DNA from 2 places in the Pseudoalteromonas sp. 1_2015MBL_MicDiv genome. Region 2 is predicted to be linked to the other one. Evidence: predicted binding sites of a transcription regulator. Region 2 holds the regulator's gene; the other holds the start of a gene.
What was found. Region 2 encodes LexA, which represses DNA repair genes until DNA is damaged. Its sites were predicted from a motif close to TACTGTATNNNNATACAGTA; they were not measured.
Positions count from the first base shown of each region.

Region 1: a site for LexA is predicted at 2,971-2,990, ahead of uvrD (DNA helicase II). Genes of this name have one in related genera too.

Region 1 is NZ_CP012737.1:3,726,783-3,732,131, reverse strand. It holds gene AOR04_RS16740 (GNAT family N-acetyltransferase) at 1-763, opposite strand, end outside; gene uvrD (DNA helicase II) at 741-2,906, opposite strand; gene AOR04_RS16730 (hypothetical protein) at 3,209-3,433, shown strand; gene AOR04_RS16725 (YacL family protein) at 3,550-3,918, shown strand; gene dut (dUTP diphosphatase) at 3,971-4,426, shown strand; gene AOR04_RS16715 (NUDIX hydrolase) at 4,476-5,349, shown strand, end outside.
Region 2 is NZ_CP012737.1:145,541-163,133, forward strand. It holds gene norR (nitric oxide reductase transcriptional regulator NorR) at 1-872, opposite strand, end outside; gene AOR04_RS00725 (NnrS family protein) at 1,152-2,384, shown strand; gene hmpA (NO-inducible flavohemoprotein) at 2,405-3,586, shown strand; gene AOR04_RS00735 (endonuclease) at 3,682-4,335, opposite strand; gene AOR04_RS00740 (TonB-dependent receptor) at 4,525-7,236, opposite strand; gene AOR04_RS00745 (hypothetical protein) at 7,660-8,040, shown strand; gene AOR04_RS00750 (PaaI family thioesterase) at 8,051-8,491, opposite strand; gene AOR04_RS00755 (M12 family metallo-peptidase) at 8,726-10,216, opposite strand; gene lexA (transcriptional repressor LexA) at 10,480-11,097, shown strand; gene coxB (cytochrome c oxidase subunit II) at 11,565-12,707, shown strand; gene ctaD (cytochrome c oxidase subunit I) at 12,707-14,299, shown strand; gene AOR04_RS00775 (cytochrome c oxidase assembly protein) at 14,299-14,829, shown strand; gene AOR04_RS00780 (cytochrome c oxidase subunit 3) at 14,864-15,739, shown strand; gene AOR04_RS22075 (DUF2909 family protein) at 15,642-15,950, opposite strand; gene AOR04_RS00790 (SURF1 family protein) at 15,965-16,705, shown strand; gene AOR04_RS00795 (transmembrane cytochrome oxidase associated protein) at 16,695-17,189, shown strand; gene AOR04_RS00800 (COX15/CtaA family protein) at 17,218-17,593, shown strand, end outside.

The sequences.
Region 1 (5,349 bases), 380 kb from region 2:
CGAGCTGTTTATGTTCAGCGTTGTATTGAAGGCTCAGCTCGTTGGCTAAATGTTTAAAGCTACTATGGGTCGCTTTAAACTGAGTGCTGCAAATAATTACTTTTTTATCAGTCAATTTTGCGGCAGCTAAGCCAAGTGCTGCCGACTTACCTCTGCCTCTATCAGCATTAATGAGTAAAGGCCTATTGGCACGGCCATTAGCTACTTTTACTATTTTTTCAACGCAGTTTTGCTGTGGCTCATAATCAATTTTATTATGCATTACATAGCTAGCGTTATTACTAATACAGCCATTTTTTTCACTCAAGTGAAAAGCGGGCAACGGTTTAATAATAGTCGCGAAACGCTGATTAAATATGCTGTAGTTAATGCTCTGACCGTGTGATTGCACCGTACTTAATGAGGGGTCTTGCCAAGAAGTTAAATCATCTAGTTCAGGCAGTAATAAAAACAGTATACCGCCTGCTTTAACGGTGCCGGCAAGTGCTGCAAGTTTATCAGGGTGCAAACCACTAAAACCATTGTAAACAGCATGAGCAAATTCTCGCCCTAAAATTTGGTGAGTGCGAGTAGGCCAGTACGAATTTTTAATCGCGCACTGCTTTGATACAACAAGTGTATTATTTTCATCTATTAATGAGTTAAGTATTTCATAACACCAAGCTGGGCTGCCAGTTATTAACACTAGCTGACGATGATACGCGCCAGCTAATTGTTGCTCTAACTCATTTAGGTGTGCTTTATACCGCTTGTAATCGTGCATAAGCCGTTACTAACCATTTACTACCAAGGTCGTCAAAGTTAACTTGTACGCGAGATTGTGCGCCACTGCCTTCGTAATTAAGTACGGTACCAATACCAAACTTAGCATGCAGTACGCGTTGTCCTAAGTTAAAGCCACTGTCTTCAAATGCGGCATGGCTAACTGATGCGCTAAAACGCCCAGCGGCAGGCGGGCGAGAAACCTGTGTTTTAATACGGATTTCTTCTACGCAGTCCTCAGGGATTTCGCGTAAAAAGCGAGATGGGCTATGGTATTTTTCTTGCCCGTATAAACGGCGACTCTCAGCATGGCTAATATATAACTTATCCATTGCTCGTGTCATGCCTACATAACAAAGGCGGCGCTCTTCTTCTAAGCGACCCGACTCTTCGTTGCTTTGCTGAGAAGGGAACATGCCTTCTTCTACGCCTACCATAAACACTAGCGGAAACTCTAAGCCTTTAGCTGAGTGAAGCGTCATCATTTGTACGGCGTCTTCGTGTTCTTCTGCTTGTCCTTCACCTGACTCAAGTGATGTATGCGCTAAAAAGCCTTGTAGTGGTGAGCTGTACTCTTCGTCTTCAGGTAGCTCATACTGATCACACGCGCTAATTAGCTCTTCTAAGTTTTCTACGCGAGCACGGCCTTTTTCACCTTTTTCGGCTTGGTACATTGCCATCAAGCCTGAGGTTTGAATTGTGTACTTAGCTTGCTCATGCAAAGTTAAATCGCTAATTTTATCTTCTATTTGTTCAACGAGTTCTACAAACTTACTTACTGCGCCAGAAGCACGACCAGATAAATGCTGTTGTTCTACAATTGCTTTTGCGGCATACCAAAGCGGTAACGATTCTGCTCGAGCGCAGTCGCGTATATGGCTCAATGTTTTATCGCCAATACCGCGTGCTGGCGTATTAATTACGCGCTCAAATGCGGCATCGTCTTGACGATTACCTACTAGGCGTAAGTACGACAACGCATCTTTAATTTCTTGTCGTTCGAAGAATCGCATACCACCATAAATACGGTATTTTAAGCCTTCTTGCAGCATGGCCTCCTCGAGTACACGAGATTGCGCGTTACTACGGTATAAAATTGCGGCATCTTGTAGTGCATTACCTGCATTTAACCAGCTTCGTAGTTTGCTACTTACAAAGCGTGCTTCGTCTAACTCATTAAATGCCGCATAAATAGAGATTGGCTCGCCATCGTTACCGTCGGTCCATAAGCTTTTACCCATACGCTCTGAGTTATTTTGAATTAATGCATTAGACGCTTTCAAAATAGTTGCTGTTGAACGGTAGTTTTGTTCAAGACGAATGGTTTCTGCGCTAAAGTCAGTTAAAAATCGTTTAATATTTTCGATTTTAGCACCGCGCCAACCGTAAATACTTTGGTCATCGTCGCCTACAATCATGATACTGCTTGTATCGCCTGCAAGTAACTTTAACCAAGCATATTGAATGGTATTTGTATCTTGGAACTCGTCTACGAGCATATGTGCAAAGCGTTGCTGGTAATGACGTAGTAACGTAGGGTTATTTTTTAACACTTCGTAGCTGCGTAGTAATATTTCGGCAAAATCAACTAAACCAGCTCTATCACAGGCTTCTTGATAGGCGGCGTAAACACGCAGCATCATTTGCTCGTTAATATCGTATGCTTGAATATCTTTAGGGCGAAGTGCTTCATCTTTTTTAGCGCTGATGTACCAGCCAAATTGTTTGGCGGGCCATTTTTTATCATCGATATTCATCGATTTTAATAAGCGCTTGATCATCCGAAGTTGATCGTCAGAGTCTAAAATTTGAAAGGCTTCTGGTAAGTTAGCTTCACGGTGATGAGCACGTAAAATACGATGCGACAAACCATGGAACGTACCAATCCACATACCACCTACAGGGGCTTTTAGTGTTTCTTCAACGCGGCTGCGCATTTCTTTAGCCGCTTTATTAGTAAAGGTTACGGCAAAAATACTGTAAGCAGATGCTTGCTCAACTTGCATAAGCCACGCAATACGATGAACTAACACTCGTGTTTTACCAGACCCAGCACCTGCTAACACCAGCATGTTTTGTAGTGGGGCTGCAACGGCATCGCGTTGTTTGTCATTTAAGCCATCGAGTAATTGTGAAACGTCCATCGTTACGCCTTTTTAATCAATATTGTGGGCAGTATAACAGGTGTTTTTGTTAGGCTAAATAAAATACTGTTTTTATAAACAGCTATTTATAAAATAGCCTTAAAAACGAGTAACTTGCTAATTTTTTGAACAAACAAAAAGCGTAAACGCACAATAAAAATTGCTAATTTGACCTAAAGTTAGCAAAATTTACTAACTCTCTAAATTCAGGGTAATTTAACTATTTGATTTGTAAGCTTTAATAAATTGGCATAGAGTGTGTAAGTAAATAATTATAAAATCAAATAAATACAGAGGTTAGTATGGCAGATCAAGGTTCCGGCGGTAACGTAATCGCAGCATTATGTAATATATTTTTTCCTGGTTTAGGTCAGTTAGTGCAAGGGCGTATTTTAGCGGCTATATTTTTTGCACTCGCTATTATAATAAGTTACGCACTAATTTATGTGCTTGTAGGTTTTGTACTTGTGCCTATTATTTACTTATGGTCGATTATTGACGCAGCGCGTTATAGATCGCGAAGTTAACGGTTTTAAAGTTGAGTAAAATAGCGCCCATGTGGCGCTATTTTACTTTATATGTCCTGTGGTTTACGGGCGTTTACGTATATAATTACGCAATTAAAGATTTACAGGCAAACCCTATGGAATATCAATTTATTCGCGACCCTATTAGTGGGCTACGTATTAAAATAAGCAGTGAACACGCTATTATTGGTCGCTGGCTAAACGAAGAAATAGGCAAAGACAAAGTAGCTATGGTGCAAGCGCTTATTGCATCGGTGAGTTCAAGCTATGAGCCGCTAACGCTAAAAGGCCAAGAAATAGATTTAATATTAACCAAAGACGAAGCACTGTTTGAAGCCCATGCGCTTCATCAAGACAGTGAAGACCTAATAGCGTATCAAGATGACGATTTAGCGCTTGAAGAAAATGGTTTAAGTAGTGGTTGTGGCTTTGAAGATTTCATTGATTTAATTGATTCATGGCATGAGTTTACGACTGGTCGTTAAGTTATATTATCTATATTATTTTTATAAATTTATTTAGAGTAGAAAATTTAAAATGAAAAAAGTTGAATTAAAAATTGTAAATCGTAAAGTCGGTACTGAAATTCCTATGCCAGAGTATGCTACAGATGGCTCGGCTGCTATAGATCTTAGAGCTTGTATTGATGGTATTTTACAAGTTTTACCGGGTGAGACAAAATTAATACCTACTGGTATTGCTTTAAATATGCAGGATACAGGAATGGCTGCTACTATTTTACCTCGCTCAGGTTTAGGTCATAAGCATGGGATTGTATTGGGTAATTTAGTAGGATTAATTGACTCAGATTACCAAGGTGAGTTATTCATCTCAGTATGGAATAGGGGGAGTGATGAATTCGCAATAAACTCTGGTGATAGAATTGCTCAATTAATGTTTATTCCAGTACTTAAAGCTGATTTCGTACTTGTAGATGAGTTTGAAGCAACAGAGCGTGGAGCAGGTGGTTTTGGTCACACTGGTGTGAAATAGAGTAGAAAAGCGTGCAAGTCTTGCACGCTTAAAATTGAAGGAAAAGGAATTGAATAATTTTTTTCAAGCTGTGATTGCTGGCGGGATACTGTTTATTCCCGTTTTATACTCTGTTGGTGATTCAGTAAAAGATAGTTTAATCGCTAGCCTTATATACTTGGCTATTGTAGTAGGGGTATGCGGGTATATTTACAAAAATGGTCTCCCAAGCACGCGGTTCGAATTTAAATTAAGATTTTATAAAGCTCTCAAAAGTAAAGTTATTCGACAGGAGGCAAAAAATAGTCGTTCCCTCAGCGACTTTTCAAAATGGTTAGCTAAAAATCACCCCTTAGAAAGCCTATTAGCTAACAAACCAATAGAAAAAACACACTTTACTCGTTTTACCAATTTTGAAGCTGCTATCTTTATTTTACTTGTTAATAATGACTATGAGTGCATAAATTGCAGCCAGCTTTCATCAGAAGATTTTAAAGAAATTTTTACTAAAGCTTTAAAAGAGTCGTTTTATAAGAGGCTAATGCTCAAAGAGTCTCTGTCGCAAATTATTAAGCCAGTTGATTTAGATAAATTACTTACCAAGTTTGAAGAACAATTAACTGTAGATAGCGATTTAAGTAATGAAAATACTGGTAATAACTTCTTCACTGATAAGGTTAGAGAGCTATGTGGCGAGGGGGGAGAAATGAAAATATCAATTTTCTCAACCACTTCGCAATTATCACACGATATATTAAAAGATTTAAAAGCTTATCAAACAAGTACCACTAAAGTTGATATAGATTTCTATATTTGTAGTCCAAACGTTAAAGCAGACTCTGCAATTTTGGAATTAACGAAAGAGTACGAAGTCCCCGTTGGTGCGTTGCCAGATCAGTTTGTAAAAGCTAGTAATAAAAAAGCACATGTAGAGATGGATATTA
Region 2 (17,593 bases):
TCTAAAAATAACGTGCCGCCATCAGCTAATTGAAATTTACCTTGGCGCGAATTTAGTGCGCCTGTAAAAGCCCCTTTAGAATGACCAAAAAATTCACTTTCGGCGAGGTTTTCGGGAAGTGAGGCACAATTTAAGTGAATAAGCGGTTGATCTTTTCGAGCTGAATTTAAGTGAATGTTACGCGCAACAAGTTCTTTCCCTACCCCTGTTTCACCTAATATCAGCACGCTAAAGTTAGATGCTGCAACGAGTTTAATGTCGTTTTTAAGTGTTTGCATTAGCGGGCTTTGACCAATAATTTCACCGCCGTCCCGTGTTAATGCTTCACGATTTAGTTCTTGTACTAATGCACTTGAGTGCTGTGCATGCTGTTTGTAATGGGCAAGTTCTAAGGCCGTTTTAAAGTGCGCACTACACAGCGTTTGTAAAGTATTGAGTGTATCAGCGCTTATGCTGTTAAATGCATTGGCGTTAAGGCTATCAAACGTAAGTACGCCAAGTAGCGCGTTTTTATCATAAAGAGGTAAACCTAAACATGCATGTACCGGTATGTCGCCGGTTTTAGCTAATAGTAATCCGTCGTATGGATCGGGTAGTGGGCAGTCGTGCGCAAATTGCAGCGCAAGTGTGCTTTTGCAAATAGCTTCTAGGCGAGGGTGCTCTGCTATTTTAAATCGTCTGCCTAAACTGTCGGGCATTAATCCTTTAATTGCCAGTGGTTTTAATTGCTCGCCCTGAAGCGCTAATAACGCACTTGCATCACTAGGAATCACCCGCTCAACCGTTGCTAGTAATTGATCAAAACTATGCTCGTGCAGTGTACTTTGAGCAAGCTCTAGAGCAACTTGGGTAAGGTTGAATTGCTGGTTCATGTCAAAATGACCTGTTTGTGTTTTTATGAGTTAATTTATAGTAGGTCATAAAGACTCATAGTGTAAAGTGGTTTAATTTAACTTATTGAATTTAAATGAATAAAGTTGTTGGCACAGTATGTGTAATAGCTAAGTAACGTAGTTGGTTACAGAGATCGCCATGAACACTCTAATGCTGAATAATTTAAATAATCAAACACAGTTTAGTTCACTGTATGAGGCACTAGCGTGCGCTGAGAACTTTTTTGATCAGTATGGTTTAGGGCAGGAGGTACGATAATGCGCCCTATAAACTTAACTGAGCCAATGCCAGCACGCGTTGCTATTCATCAAGTATCTCAATGGCCGTTATGGATGCTTGCTTTTAGGCCTTTCTTTTTGGGTGGTGGTTTATTAGCGTTTTTGTCGGTGTGGTATTGGCTACTTATTTTAACAGGCCATGCAAGTTGGCACTTATCGATACCCGCTACATTATGGCACGCGCACGAAATGCTGTTTGGCTTTGCAGGAGTTGTAGCTGTTGGCTTTTTACTTACCGCTGCACAAACATGGACAGGCGTACCGAGCATAAGTGGGAAAGCCCTTATGTGGCTTACGTTTATATGGCTTGCAGCGCGCTTAGCCTTTTTTGTGATATTGCCTGATATTGCTCATTTTAATTTATATGCTGCACTTACATTACAAGTTATTTGGTGGCTAGGCGCCATAGCCGCGTTGGCTAATATGTTATTAAAAGCCAATAGCAAAAGTAACTATCCGTTTTTAGCTATTTTAGCTGTGCTTTGTGGGCTCAATGTATTGTATTTAATACTTGTTTTAAAACAAAACATGCAGCTTGCACTTGGTGTGGTTGATACCGCAGTACTGGTAATTACTTTACTAGTTGGCATTGTTGCGGGTCGCGTTCTACCATTTTTTACCGCTAAAGGTCTGGGTTTAACCGAGCAAGTTCGCACTCCTAAAATAGATAAAGCGGTGATGTATTTATCTATTGTGGCTATCACTTTATTTTTTATCAACAAGTTGTTTTTGAACACGATTAATCCTGCGTTGGTTGTTGCAACGGTTGCTGTGCTTCACCTGCTTAGGACTGGTTGTTGTTGGGATAGCAAGGTATTGAGAGTGCCGTTGTTATGGTCTTTGCATGTTTCGTACCTTACGTTAGGCGTAGGGTTAATGATGGTTGTATTTAGCTTTTATAGCAGTGCAATACAATTTAAAGATGCGCTGCACCTAATCACTATTGGCACAATAGGTATGATGATTTTAGCAATGATGACGCGTGTATCGCATGGTCATACAGGGCGTACACTCGCTATTCCTCATTACATGGCTGTTGCTTTTGCGCTTTTGCTTGTGGCCGCTATTATTCGTTCATTACTCCCTTTTATTATTGGGCCTCACCTTGCTTGGCAAATAAGTGCTTTGCTGTGGCTAGTGGCTTTTTCGTTATTTTCAATTCACTGCATACCTATATTAACGCGGCGTCGTGTTGATGGGCGTCGTGGTTAGTTCATCCATAGGAAACACATATGTTATCTAATAAAACTATTGAGATTGTAAAAAGCACAGTTCCGTTATTAGCGCAGGCGAGTACGGTTGTTACCGATCATTTTTATAAGCGTTTATTTAGCCATAATCCTGAGCTTAAAAATATTTTTAATATGGCGAATCAAGATACAGGTCGTCAGCAATTTGCACTTTTTAATGCATTGGCTGCGTATGCACAAAATATTGATAATTTAGCCGTATTAAAAGAAGCGCTAACACGTATTAATCATAAGCATACAAGCTTGAATATTTTACCTGAGCATTACCCTATTGTAGGTGCACATTTAATTGGTACTTTAAAAGAGCTTATTCCTGAGCAATTTACTCCCGATGTTGAATACGCTTGGCGCGAAGCTTACGGCGTACTTGCTGATATTTGTATAACCGAAGAAGCTGCTTTGTATGAGCACAGTAAAAATAAACACGGTGGTTGGGCGGGAACTCGCCAATTTGAAATAACCAGCAAGCAGGCTGAATCAGAACTAGTAACGAGCTTTACACTTACGCCAGTTGATGGCGAAGCTGTTATTACACATAAACCAGGGCAGTATTTAGGTATTAAAGTTAAGCCAGAGGGCGCTGAATATGAAGAAATTCGCCAGTATTCTATTTCACAAAAAAGTAACGCTAAAAACTACCGTATTAGTGTTAAAAAAGAGCTACAGCCAAAGCCTGGCATGGTGTCTAATTATTTACACTCATTAGAGCAAGGCACTATTGTTGAGTTATACCCGCCGGCAGGAGACTTCTTTTTACGCAATAACACAAGTCCAGCGGTACTCATTTCAGCAGGTGTTGGGCAAACGCCAATGCTGGCTATGCTTGAAACGTTATTAAGTGATAATTCTAATCAAGAGATTATGTATTTACATGCCTGCGAAAATACTCAGCAGCACTCGTTTTCAAAATATTTATATGATCTAACAGCGCAGAATAACCGCTTGCAAACAATAACCTGGTTTAACCAAGCGACAGAGGGCGCTGATTTTACAGGGTTGATGAACTTAAACGCAGTACAAGCACAGTTACCATTGAGTAATGGCGACTTTTACTTGTGTGGCCCTGCGGGGTTCATGGCATTTATAAAAAACCAATTACTTGGGCTCGGTGTTAAAAGTGAGCACATTCATTACGAAATATTTGGCCCGCATCAAGATTTATAATACCGTTTAAAAGTGGGCATATTTTAGATAATTATTTAGGCTACTAACTTAATCTCGCACTATAAAATTTACTCAATAGTGCGCAACCAATTAAATTATAGTTTTTTAGTATCACTTTGCGCTGCAAACGTTTGTTTTTGCCATGCATTAAAGAGCTTTTGTTGCTTATCTGATATCTTTAAACCGTAGGTTTTTTGCATATAAGCATAGGTGTCGGCTATACGTTTTCGCGCATAAACAGGCGGTTCAACTACACGTTGTTTAAAGTTTACTTTTACTTCGCAGCGGCCATACTGTGTGGCGTTTTCGTTAAGCATGCCAAATCGATAATTGGAGCGATCGGCATTAATTTCGCCAATAGCTGGCGCTAAGTTGTTTATATCGGCTTCCATTTTTCTAAATTTAGCACTTACTTTTCTACAATTTTTTCGCCCGCCATCTTGCCAACATTGTAGTTGATGACCAAATTCCCACGCCGGAACAATGTGTTCCCACTCAATGCGTAGTGCTCGCACGTTTATCTTACCTGAGCGTGTAAGCGTATTTCTCGGAACGTAACCACAGTTTGCGGGATCTGGAACGAGTTTTTTACCTTCTTTTTTAATGTCGCAGCCGCAGTAGATGCTTTTAGCGTTGTCAGGTAGGGTTTTAATAAGGTGTTTTTTTGCAGTAGAAAAACGGGTGAACTGCTCCGCTGATACCGAAACACACAAAAAACAAGCCAATAAGGCCAGAATAAATCGAGTCATATCCATCACATATGTGAACTACAGGAATGGCTAGTTTAAGCTGTTGATTAAAAAAGATAAAGAAGACTTAGAATTTAGCTTGAAATGGTTACTGGTACTTGCTCTTTTTATTTTTGTAAAAAAAGCTGATAGTGCGGGGAAACTATCAGCTTTGTATAAGCTATTTAACCTGAGCTTTGGTTAAGATACTTACATACTATAGCGAATACCTAAAAAGAATTGCCTACCAGTATGATTATACTCTCGTGGTAAATTAAGAGTTCCGTCACCAGTGGTATACAAGCGCTCATATTCATCGGTTAAGTTAATAGCTTCAAATGTTACGGTTACATTGTCATTGAGGTTATAAAAAGCAGAAAGGTCATAATGTGCTGGACCTGTTGTTGCTTCTTCAGCATTACCATTACTGCCAGTATAATCAGTAATGTAGTTATCGCGTTTATTCATTGAAACGCGAGCGCCATAATTTTCTTCTTCGTAATAAAGTGTGAAATTATATGAATTTTTAGAAAGCCCCGTTATTTCTCCTGCGGATACGTGAGTGTAGTTAGAAACAATACCGGTATTTTTTAATAACCCCGGTAAAAAGCTAAATGGCTGTTGATATATTAGCTCAATACCTTTAACAACAGTTCCCTTGCCATTTACAGGTACGTAATGGGTGTAGGGTGTTGTTCTTGGGTCAAGTGCACTTGATGGATCGTATTGCGGATCGTTATCAATGAAAGGTAAGTATGCAGGGTCAACTAATTTTTCTTCAGTTGAGCTGGTGATGAAAGTACCTATATCTTTATAAAAACCAGTTAAAGCAAGTAGCGACTCTTCATCAAAATACCATTCGATACCTAAATCAGTATTTGTTGAGGTGAATGGGTCTAAAAATGGATTACCCGCACTGACTGTTCCATTTAAATAGGAGAATGATGGGTTACCTGGGTTTAGTGAGCCAAGGCTTGGACGGGTCATGGTTTTGGATAACCCTAAACGTACAACAACATCTTGCGTTGCATCCAGTGCTAAATTTAAAACAGGTAAAACATTATCGTAACTATTTTCAATTTCAACAGGATCGCTTTGAATAAAGCCCGTTGATGTTGTTTCTGTTTTTACATAACGTAAGCCTACATTTGTTCGTAGGAGCATATCAGATATTTCATATTCAAAATCTGATTGAATATAAGCAGCGATGGTTTCCTCTTCAACTTCCCAGCTTTGTGCACTTCGCGCCGTCCACTCTTTATTGAGTAGTTGTGATTCAATTGCATCAAAATCGGCCACAATAAATTGCGGTAACGTACCATCATAGCCTGAACCATAATCATCGTAAGGCATTAATTGTGAAAAGCCGACGGCTGACTCTTGATCCGGAAATCCATTAATTTGCGATTCATCATAGTTTACTGTTCTATCGTTATAAGCAATCCCACCTTTAATGCTCATAAAGTCTGTTTCGTAAGTTAAATCTAATTTGGCAGTATCATTTTTTCTGAGTACATCCGTAGCACGAAGTCGACCGTCTGTTAAATTAAATGAACTTGCATCTAAATTATCATAGCCATAATCCATCACTGCAGTATTTGCGCTATTTCCAAAATCAATTGAGACGGTATGAGGTGTATTGCTGGTCATATTATAACGATATTGCTCAGAGCGAGCATTTGACTCAGCGGTGCCGATCATTGCATCTAATTTTAAGTAGTCAGATAGGTGGTATTTACCAGATAACACATACTGTTTAAATTTTGTTTTAGATACCTGTTGACGGCTTTCTGCACGGGACTTTACTCCACTAAATGTACCTGCCTGAATTTGTTTTCCATTTTCGGCAACTGTAATAGAGTCTGGAGTGATCTCGCTAAATGTATTTCTGAACATTTCGAAGAAATTATACATCGTACGACTGTTGTCGAGGGTAGAATGCAAGGTATCGAAGGTAATTACTAAGTCATCGTTAGGCGCATACTGTAATGAGCCTGTAAAACCTAATCTATCTTGTTCATTACCAAAAAAATCAGGGCGGGGAAGTCGAGGAGTCCATAGGCAATTTACATCATCAACTTGCTCACCTTCAAATTCACAATTTCCCACATCAGCTGTGCCAATAACGTCAGTATTTGATGTGTCAGCATAGACACCGCCGCCGTCTTTGACGGGGGTTGTCCAGCGAACGGTACCAAAACCTTCTTGGCGAACTGTGCGCTCTGATTTAGCGACAGAGAATAAAGCCCCAAAGGTATCGTCAGCAAATGTATTACTGATCATAAATACCATTCTAGGGTCTGTCTCTTCTGTTAAATCGTTATAGCCTGCCTGTGCCGACGCAGCTACATGAAGACCGGGGGAATCAAAAGGTTTTGCTGAATACATATCGACAGTACCTGCAATACCTCCTTCTTCGGTTGCAGCTGTTGGTGATTTTTGAATATCAACGCGATTGAATAGCTCTGATGCAAAAACGTTGAAGTCAAATGCTCTGCCGCCATTTACACCACCACCCGAATCAGTCCCATCTGTACTAGCAGGAACTTCCATACCATTAAGGGTTGAGCGGGTAAAAGATGGGCCTAAACCACGTAGAGTAATTTGACGTCCTTCTCCTCCTTCTCGCGAAATTGCGACACCAGGGATTCGCTGTAGTGACTCTGCGATATTTAAATCTGGAAATTTACCAATGTCTTCGGCTGCAATTGATTCCGTGGTATTTACTTCAAACCTTTTGGTAGCCAGCGATTTATTAAGTGATGATCTAAAGCCTGTAACTTCGATTAACTCAATTTCACTTTTCTTTTTTATATTTGTTTGTTCGGCTTCTTCAGCACTGATTTGAGCTGTCGTGCTAATTAATAATGCACTAATAATGTAATTAAGTGGCCTGAGAGTGAATCTTTTTGACGTTTTCATTGTGTGTTCCTGCTGAATTTAGGTAATGCCACTCAGTTCAGATTTTGCACTTATTTTTTGTGTTATAAGTAAGCGTAAATATGAGTGAGGTGTGTTTGGCTTTATTTAAATACACCTCTTTAAACAGTGTATTTAACCCGCATATTTAAAATGCCACCGGTGGCATATAAAAGTCAAGGTTATTTTTTATACTTTTTTAAACAATAATTCACTTAATTTTAATCCTCAAAGGTCAACAGGCCATGGAGTTTATAAAAAAGTATTGTTTGTACTTAAAAATGATAAATATTAAATAATGGATTATAAATGCGTAAAACTATCTATTTACCATATAAAACAGCTTATATTACATAGTTGATTTGGTATAAAAGTAAAACTGCGTTAAAGTTTGCGGTGTAATCATTAGAGGATAAATACTAAACAATGTCGGAAATTCAATTTTTAAATGTAGATCTAGAGCTTGAATCAAAGCAGGATATTAGCGTGCTAGTGGCAGACTTAAAAAAAGTCGCTACAGTTTTACATTATGACAAAGACGAATACCGTCAGTTAGCCCGCATTGAAGCTACAGGTGAAGTAGGTACACCAGATAAAGCAATTAACCATATCTGTGAGCTTATTGAATCGTGTTCGCGTAATGCGTTAAAGCAATGGCTAAGTTGTTCACGTAGAACATTTGATATTGGTTTTGAATCAGGCACATCGCCTAAGTGTTTTAACCAAGCTTTAGATGCAGATACATTATTACGTATATCTGCTATTGGTGCGGGTATGGAAATTACAATTTACCCAATCGAAAAGTAACAGTAAGTAATTATCTTCGCTCTACTACGGCTGCGGTCATTCTTGATACGCAGCAAAGCTCGTTTCGACTATTAGTAATTTTTATTTCCCAGACTGAACTACGCTTACCAATATGAAACGCTTTTGCGGTGGCTGTTAAAGTACCATTACGAGATGCTTTTAAGTGACTGGCGCTAATTTCTTGTCCGACACAATAAAACTGAGTGAAGTCGACTACGAAGTTAGCTGCATAACTTGCCACTGTTTCGGCAAGCACTACGTTGGCTCCTCCATGCACCATGCCCATTGGATTATGATGCGCTGGTATGGCAGGCATAGTTGCTACGAGGTAATCATCACCAATTTCGGTAATTTCAATTCCCATGGTTTTCATTAGTGTACCTTGGCCGTTTATACCCTCATCTAGCTGTTTGCAAAACTCTAAAGTAACAGGTTGATACCAAATACTCATAAGCTTACCTTTTAAAATAGTAGTAAAAATATGGCTTATATTTTCATAAAGTTAAGATAATGAAAATAAAAAAGTGGATCTAAATTTATAGCCAGATAGCGTGAGGCGGATAGTAAGAAGTAATAATAGGGATATCGTAGTTTATTGATACAATCGAGCAGTAAAGAAGAAATCGCCCTAGGCTAAATATAAGCAAGCAGCATAATGTTACTTGCTTATACTTAGCCAGATCTTTTATTGGTAACTAGCTATTAACTCGACATTACTAAAAGCACTGTAGCCTTTAATCATAATAGAGTAATTACCAGTGCGGGTGTCGCTACAGCTTTCATTATTTCCGTTTTTATACGGTCGGCAATCGTAGTTACTGCTCGTTGCAATTGCATTATATTTTACATGTAGGTCAACATCCCCAGTGCCATTAGAGGTCGAAAATGTGACTTGCTCAGCTTCACTTGGCACTGTAAAAGTAAACAATTGCTCACTGTTTCGATCACCACTAACAACGATAGATTGGTTATTTTGCAGTGTATTGTTATTTACCGGTGGGCTAGATGCAGATCTAAAATTTGCAATTGTGGGGTTTGTTAAATTTAAGACTCTAGCGTTATCGTGTTTTGATGGAGTTCCCATAACACTTCCGCTGTATGATTTGTTTGGATTTGACCAGTAATTGATTCTTGTGCAGTTATTTGTGCAGTTATAAGCCATTACTGAACGCCATTGTGATTGAGGTTGCTGATAACCATGGCCGAACGAATAAGGAGATGTTGATGGATCGTTTTCAGGGTTATGACGAGCACCTTGTAAATGACCAATTTCATGACCGAAAGAGTAATAGCCGGTTGCACAGTCATAATCAACCATCGCAAATGCGCTGTTAGCATTTGCACCAATTGCTTTGGCTTGGCCACAGTAGCCGTTAACGTCGTTTATTAATATGACTACATCAGCACCGTATTGATCTCGTAGTGTGTGCGCTTCATCCATATAACCATCGTTTTTGGTAGCTAAACGATTTAAATCCGTACCTGAATTTGTAGCTTCAGTATAATTAACTCGGCTTACATGGGCCAAACTAACAACTGCGTTGACACCTGAGTTTTGGTAACCCTGATTAGTCTCTACTATTGCAAGATCAATCAAGCTATTAATATCACTAGATTTTTGTTCTGCGGCTGGGGTGTATAAAACGAGTAAGCTAATATTGCTTTGCGCGTTAGTTGCCATAGCTGTTTGGAAGCTTTGTTCTGTTAAAATTTGTTCACTGATTGAAATAGTGTTGCTAGATTGCTGATAATCGGGTGCATGCTCAGCAGGTTGCTTGGCAGGATCTAATTCAATAAAATTATGATCAGAATGTTTATTCGGTTGCAATTTATAAACATGTTCATTTACCTTTATCGTACCAGAAATCCCCTTTGTAGATTTTATCAGTGTTACTTCGTCACCATCTAAGCTTTTACCTACCCAAATTAAGTTACCAGTTGCTGATGTACTTGCTGTACTTTTGATAAATTCAATGTCACTTCCCTGAACAGGTAAAAAGAATGCATTGGTTTTTGCGCTTAGTTCGAAAAGCGGTTGTCCAAATTGAGATTGAGCATTACCTTCTTTATTAATGTTTTGCGTAAAGTTAGAGTGTTGCACTTCGAAAAGTGGGACTTGGGCATACGCATAGCCGCTAAACAATAAGCCAATAAACAATGGTGAATATTTTTTCATTTGATAATCCTTTTAAGTGTTTGTACACATAAAGTGTACATGTTAATAAGTTGTTTTCAATTTATTAACATGTGGCTGTCATCAAATTAGCCCTTAATCGTAAATATAAAGATACAAATGTTTATTTTATGTAAGCAGTCGTTGTTTCTACATAAGTGTAAAAGTGATTTATTAACAGCAAGCAATCAATGTAATTTAAATTTGCGATTTTTATTTAACTGTATATACTCACAGTTAAATGTACTGTATGGAAAACCAGTTGTATGCGACCATTAACGAAGCGCCAAGCTCAAATTCTCGAATTAGTTAAAGTTTTTATTAAAGACACTGGTATGCCTCCTACACGTGCTGAAATTGCACAAACATTAGGCTTTAAAAGTGCCAATGCTGCTGAAGAGCATTTAAAAGCGCTTGCTAAAAAAGGTGCTATTAAGATGAAACCAGGTGCAAGCCGAGGTATTCAACTTGTTGAGGAAGAAGAGCCTGAACAGTTAGGTTTACCTCTTATCGGGCGAGTCGCAGCGGGAGAGCCTATTTTGGCGCAAGAGCACGTTGAGAGTCATTGTAAAATTGATCCATTAATGTTTAAACCAGCTGCTGATTTTTTATTGCGCGTTAACGGTATGAGCATGAAAGATATAGGTATTATGGATGGTGATTTGTTAGCTGTGCATAAAACTCAAGTTGCAGAAAATGGACAAGTTGTAGTTGCTCGTGTTGATGATGATGTTACCGTAAAGCGGTTTGAAAAAGCAGGCCGAAAAGTATTATTGCATGCTGAGAATGACGACTTTTCGCCAATTGAAGTTGATCTAGAAAATGAATCTTTTAATATAGAAGGTTTAGCCGTTGGAGTTATAAGAAACGCTGATTGGATGTAGTTTTTAATTTATTTTTATAAATGCGTGCTTTTTAGCACGCATTTTTGTTTTAACATTAGCACTAAAAATATGACGTAAACAGCCAACTAATTATTTTAGCTGTAAATTTTTTTGCACTTATATTTCCCCCTCCGAATACGTTAAACCCCTTTGTTTTGCTCATATTTTGAACTTCCTGTTGACTAGTTGATTACTGACTTTTTATTAATTACTCAATATCACCTGATTGTTTTTTATACTAAAACTTGCTTGTTGTTCGTTTTTTAGCTAATTATTAATGTGCTGAGCTAATAATAACTCACAGCTTTTTAGTTTTGAGAACACACAATATACACAAACTCGTTGTTGGCGCAGCAAAACCAATCAATATTAAATAAGATTGGCTAAAAAAATAAAAATAACGAATTGGCGTTTAAGCCGTATGCCTCTTCGCTTTGCATTCGCAATAGCATCAAAGGAGCCGTCACATGGGTAAACTGACCTCTACCTTGTGGCTTATATTATGTGTTTTTTCGCACTCAGTTTTGGCGAACAGCCAATACAATATGCGCAAAGGCGTAACCGATATAAGCAATAATGTATATCAGCTGCACATGACCATATTTATAATATGTTGTGTGATTGGGGTGATAGTGTTCGCAATTATGTTTTGGGCACTTATTCATCACCGTAAATCTAAAGGGGCTGTACCTGCCCAATTTCACGAAAGCACTAAAGTAGAAATACTTTGGACTGCAATTCCGTTTGTTATTTTAATTGCTATGGCAGTACCAGCCACTAAAACCCTTATTGCAATGGAAGATGCCAGCAAAGCTGATCTCACTATTAAAATTACGGGTTCGCAATGGAAATGGCATTATGAATATATGGGCGAAGATGTAGAGTTCTACTCTATTTTGTCTACCCCGCAAGATGAAATAGCGAATCTTGCAGATAAAAACCCTAACTACTTACTTGAGGTTGATAAGCCTCTTGTACTGCCAATAAATCAAAAAGTACGATTTTTAATGACTTCTGATGATGTTATTCACTCTTGGTGGGTACCTGATTTTGCAGTTAAAAAAGATGCGAACCCCGGCTTTATAAACGAAACATGGACCAATATTAACGAAGAAGGTACTTACCGAGGCCAATGTGCCGAGCTGTGTGGTAAAGATCATGGCTTCATGCCTGTTGTGGTGGTTGCTAAATCTGAGGCTGATTTTAAAACATGGTTAGCAGATGCAAAGCAGGCTAAACAAAAAGCAGCATTAGCAGATGCCGCATTACTTGATAAAACCCTCCCAAAAGAAGAGTTAATGACTTTAGGCGAACAAGTATATATGGCTAATTGTGCAGCGTGCCATCAGCCTACGGGCATGGGGTTACCGGGTGTATTTCCTGCACTTAAAGGCAGTCCGATAGTGCTTGGCGATATAAAAGATCACATTGATGTAGTTATCCATGGACGACCCGGTACGGCAATGCAAGCTTTTGCCAAGCAGTTATCTATAAAGCAATTAGCTGCGGTTATTACTTATAAACGTAATGCGTGGGGTAATGATACGGGTGATGTTATTCAACCGAGTCAAATACAGACAGCACTTGATGCCAAAGTGGAGGCGAACTAATGAGTAGCATAGTAGAACAACCTAACGCCAATGAAGCTCATCATGCTCATCACCCAGCTAAAGGTTTTAAACGCTGGCTTTACACAACTAATCATAAAGATATAGGTAGTTTATATTTAATTTTTTCGCTGACCATGTTCTTAATTGGTGGCGCAATGGCTATGGTGATCAGAGCTGAACTATTTCAACCAGGTTTACAGTTGGTCGACCCTCACTTTTTTAATCAAATGACCACAGTGCATGGTTTAATTATGGTGTTTGGTGCGGTTATGCCAGCCTTTACAGGCCTTGCTAACTGGATGATACCACTCATGATTGGCGCGCCAGATATGGCATTGCCAAGAATGAATAACTGGAGCTTTTGGATTTTACCGTTTGCGTTCTTAATCCTATTGGCATCGTTATTTATGCCTGGTGGGGGTCCTGCATTTGGTTGGACTTTTTATGCACCACTGTCCACAACATACAGTAATGATAATACTGCATTGTTTGTATTTGCCGTACATATTATGGGAATTAGCTCAATAATGGGCGCAATCAATGTGATTGTAACCATAGTGAACTTACGTGCCCCAGGCATGACATGGATGAAGTTGCCCTTATTTGTATGGACGTGGTTAATTACTGCCTTTTTATTAATAGCGGTAATGCCAGTACTTGCAGGGGCTGTCACTATGGTACTTACCGATAAGTACTTTGCGACCAGCTTTTTTGATGCCGCAGGCGGTGGCGACCCGGTGATGTTCCAACACATTTTTTGGTTTTTTGGTCACCCCGAAGTATACATAATGATTCTTCCTGCCTTTGGCATTATATCTACAATAGTACCTACCTTTTCTCGTAAAAAACTTTTTGGTTATGCCTCAATGGTATACGCCACATCCTCCATAGCACTATTGAGCTTTATTGTATGGGCTCATCATATGTTTACTACTGGGATGCCGGTCGCTGGCGAGTTGTTTTTTATGTACGCGACCATGCTTATATCGGTACCTACAGGAGTAAAAGTATTTAATTGGGTTGCCACAATGTGGAAAGGCTCAATAACTTTTGAAGTGCCAATGCTTTTTAGTATTGCGTTTATTGTGCTGTTTACCTTAGGTGGCTTTTCGGGGTTGATGCTGGCAATTACACCTGCTGACTTTCAGTACCACGATACTTATTTTGTAGTGGCGCATTTTCATTATGTATTAGTAACAGGGGCTGTATTTTCGATAATGGCGGGGGCCTATTACTGGCTGCCCAAGTGGACGGGCAATATGTTTAATATCACGCTAGCTAAATGGCATTTTTGGCTATCGCTGGTGAGTGTGAACGTATTGTTTTTTCCTATGCATTTTGTAGGGCTTGCCGGTATGCCGCGTCGAATTCCCGATTATGCACTTCAATTTGCCGACTTTAACGCAATCATAAGTATTGGTGGATTTGCCTTTGGTTTATCGCAATTGTTGTTTGTAGTTGTGGTAATTAAATGCGCGCGTGGCGGTGATAAAGTGCCTGCAAAAGTATGGGAAGGGGCAGAAGGTCTTGAGTGGGAAGTTGACTCTCCAGCGCCATATCATACTTTTTCTACGCCGCCGGTAATCAAGTAATGACACACGCACCGCTACTCAAACGTTTGGTACTTATTTGCATAGGCATGTTTGCCTTTGCCTTTGCTTTAGTACCTTTGTATGACGTGTTTTGTGATGTAACAGGGCTTAATGGAAAGCCTTCGCTTGAGCAAGCAGAGCAAAGTACACAAATAGTACAAAACCGAGAAGTTGGCGTTAGCTTTACTACCCACGCACAAAGTGGTGCACCGTTTGAAGTTAAATCAAAAGAATACAGTTTAGTGGTAAAACCCGGTGCAATGCGTGAAGTAATGTTTAGTGCAAAAAATAACAGCAACCTAGATAAAGTAATGCAGGCTGTACCATCAGTTTCGCCAGGTAAAGCGGCAAAGTATTTACATAAAATAGCCTGTTTTTGCTTTGATCAGCAACCTCTAAAAGCAGGGGAAGAACTTGAATTTAAATTGCTTTTTTATGTTGATACCGCACTGCCAAGCGACATTGAAGAATTAACTTTATCTTATACCGTATTTGATATTAGTGAACAGCTGGTGGCAAGTAATAACTAGCTTTTTAAACTAGTGTGAAACTAGGAGTAATAAAATGAATCAAGAATATGAGCATTATTATGTACCAGAACAAAGCCCGTGGCCTATTGTGGGCGCTATTGCATTGTTTTTTATTGCAGTAGGGGCCGGCTTAACAGTTATGAGTGTAGGCAAAGAAGGAGGTAGCGGGGTTTACCTGCTTTATACCGGTATTGCTGTACTTGTGTATATGTTGTTTAGCTGGTTTAAAAATGTAATTAGTGAATCGGACCAAGGTCTGTACTCAGCACAAATGGATCGCTCTTTTAGACAAGGTATGAGCTGGTTTATTTTTTCTGAAGTTATGTTTTTTATGGCCTTTTTTGGTGCGCTTTTTTATGCACGGGTATTGTCGGTACCTTGGCTTGGAGGCGCAGGCAATAATGCAATGACTAACGAGGTATTATGGCCTACTTTTGAAGCCGTTTGGCCGCTAGTTTCAACACCTGCTGGCGAAACTACTCAAGCTATGGGCTGGCAAGGCTTACCACTTATAAATACCTTAATACTGCTTACTTCCTCAGTTACTTTACATTTTGCCCACGTAGCGATGGAAAACAATAAACGCACTCCACTTAAGGTTTTTTTAGGCGCTACTATTTTATTGGGCGTTTGCTTTTTAGGGCTGCAAGTTGAGGAGTACATGCATGCATATAATGACCTTAATCTAACGCTAGATGCGGGCATTTACGGTAATACGTTCTTTCTATTGACTGGTTTTCATGGCATGCATGTAACGCTAGGAACCGTACTTTTATTTGTAATATTTTTACGGATATTAAAAGGGCACTTTACTAAAGATAAGCACTTTGCTTTTCAAGCAGCTGCTTGGTATTGGCACTTTGTAGATGTGGTGTGGCTGTGTTTGTTTGTATTTGTATATGTGCTGTAGCGTTTATTGGCGAATTATTTGCTTTAATAAAACCAAGTTTAAGCGCTGCAATAACAACAACTAAAACAACGACCGAAAACAATACGCGACGACCTAAAAAGTGAGACATAGGTCGTCCCTCAGTTTTCCCTGACACCATAATAAACAATGCTCTAAATAAGTTAAAAAGTATAAATATTAACAACAGTACGATAATAATTTTAATAATCACTGAGTTGACCCTTTATGCAGTTAGTTTTATGGCACAAACAAAAGCTTAGCTCACTAATCACACTTTGTATGGTTGTGGTTGTTGTACTTGTGTGTGTGCGATTAGGGTTTTGGCAGTTGGAGCGAGGTGAGCAAAAGCAGCAACAACTAACCGCTATTGCTAAGCAACAGACTCGAGGTGTGATGAGCTGGTCTCAATTACTTAACCTGCCTGATAGCTGGAACAAAACTGGTGTATTGGTTGAGTTAAAAGGGCGATTTGTGCAAAACCAATATTGGCTTTTAGATAATCAAGTTTATAACGGGCAAGTAGGGTACGACTTACTTGCTTTACTAAAGCCAGACACCGAAGAAAAAGTGATTTTAGTTAATTTAGGATGGGTAAAAGCGCCTATATCTAGAGATGCACTGCCAAAGGTTACTCTGCCTACAGGTATTTTTATTCTTAAAGCGCAAATAAAAGAAAATAATTTAAGTAGCTTTACGCTTGAAGATAAAACTACAAATAACGACTTACCTACAAGAATCCAATCTATCGACTTGGATATGTTGAGCACTCAAAGCCAGCAATCATTAATTAATTTTATGGCTTACAGACAAGGTACTGGTGATGAGATTGCAACACCTCATTATGAGGCCGTTGTTATGAGCCCTCAAAAGCATAATGCCTACGCTGTGCAATGGTTTTTAATTGCTGTTGCATGTGCTGTTGTGGCTATTTTTGCGAGTAAAAAAAGGACACATAATGAAAAATAATCCCCTTTTGTTGTTTGTGGGCTGCTGCGCAATCCCATTAGCTTTGGCATATGGCGCTTTAAAGTCTGATTGGTTGCCTACTGCAATTACTAATAATGGTGAGTTTTTAAGCCAAGAAATAAAACTTAAAAATTGGCCGCAAAATAATCCCAAACAATGGACTATTGCACTTAATTATTCAAACGAATGTAACACCCCATGCAGCGAACAGCTCAATGCACTGAATAACTTATATGTGGCACTTGGTAAAAACCAAGGCAAGGTTGATATGGCTGTAATGGGAAGTCCCGACAATAAAAATCTACCATGGAAAATTATTACAGAGCAACAGAGTTTAAATCCTGCAAGTTTATATTTAATTGATCATATGGGGTTAGTGGTACTTGAATATCCCTTTAAGGCTGAGCCACAAGAAAACCGTTTAGTACAAAAAGGGTTATTAAAAGATCTAAAAAAATTACTTAACTATTCTCGTTCTAGCTAACTAAGCTGAGCTTAAGTTGGAGTATCTGATGTATAAAAATTATAAAAACTTAGTATTAATAACAGGGTTACTCGCTTTGATTGTAGTTGCTTTAGGTGCGTACACCCGCTTAAGCGATGCAGGTTTAGGGTGCCCCGACTGGCCTGGTTGTTATGGCTTTTTAACGGTACCTAAGCATGAGGCTGACATAGCCTTAGCAACTCAAAGCTACCCCGATATGATGTTCGAAACAGCAAAAGCGTGGAAAGAAATGATTCATCGCTACTTTGCAGGTGCTTTAGGTTTACTTATTTTAGGTTTATTTGTGTTGGCTTTTTTAAAGCGCCAATATCCAACTACGCCAGTTAAACTGCCTTTAGCTTTACTTCTACTCGTGGTGTTTCAGGCTGCCCTTGGTATGTGGA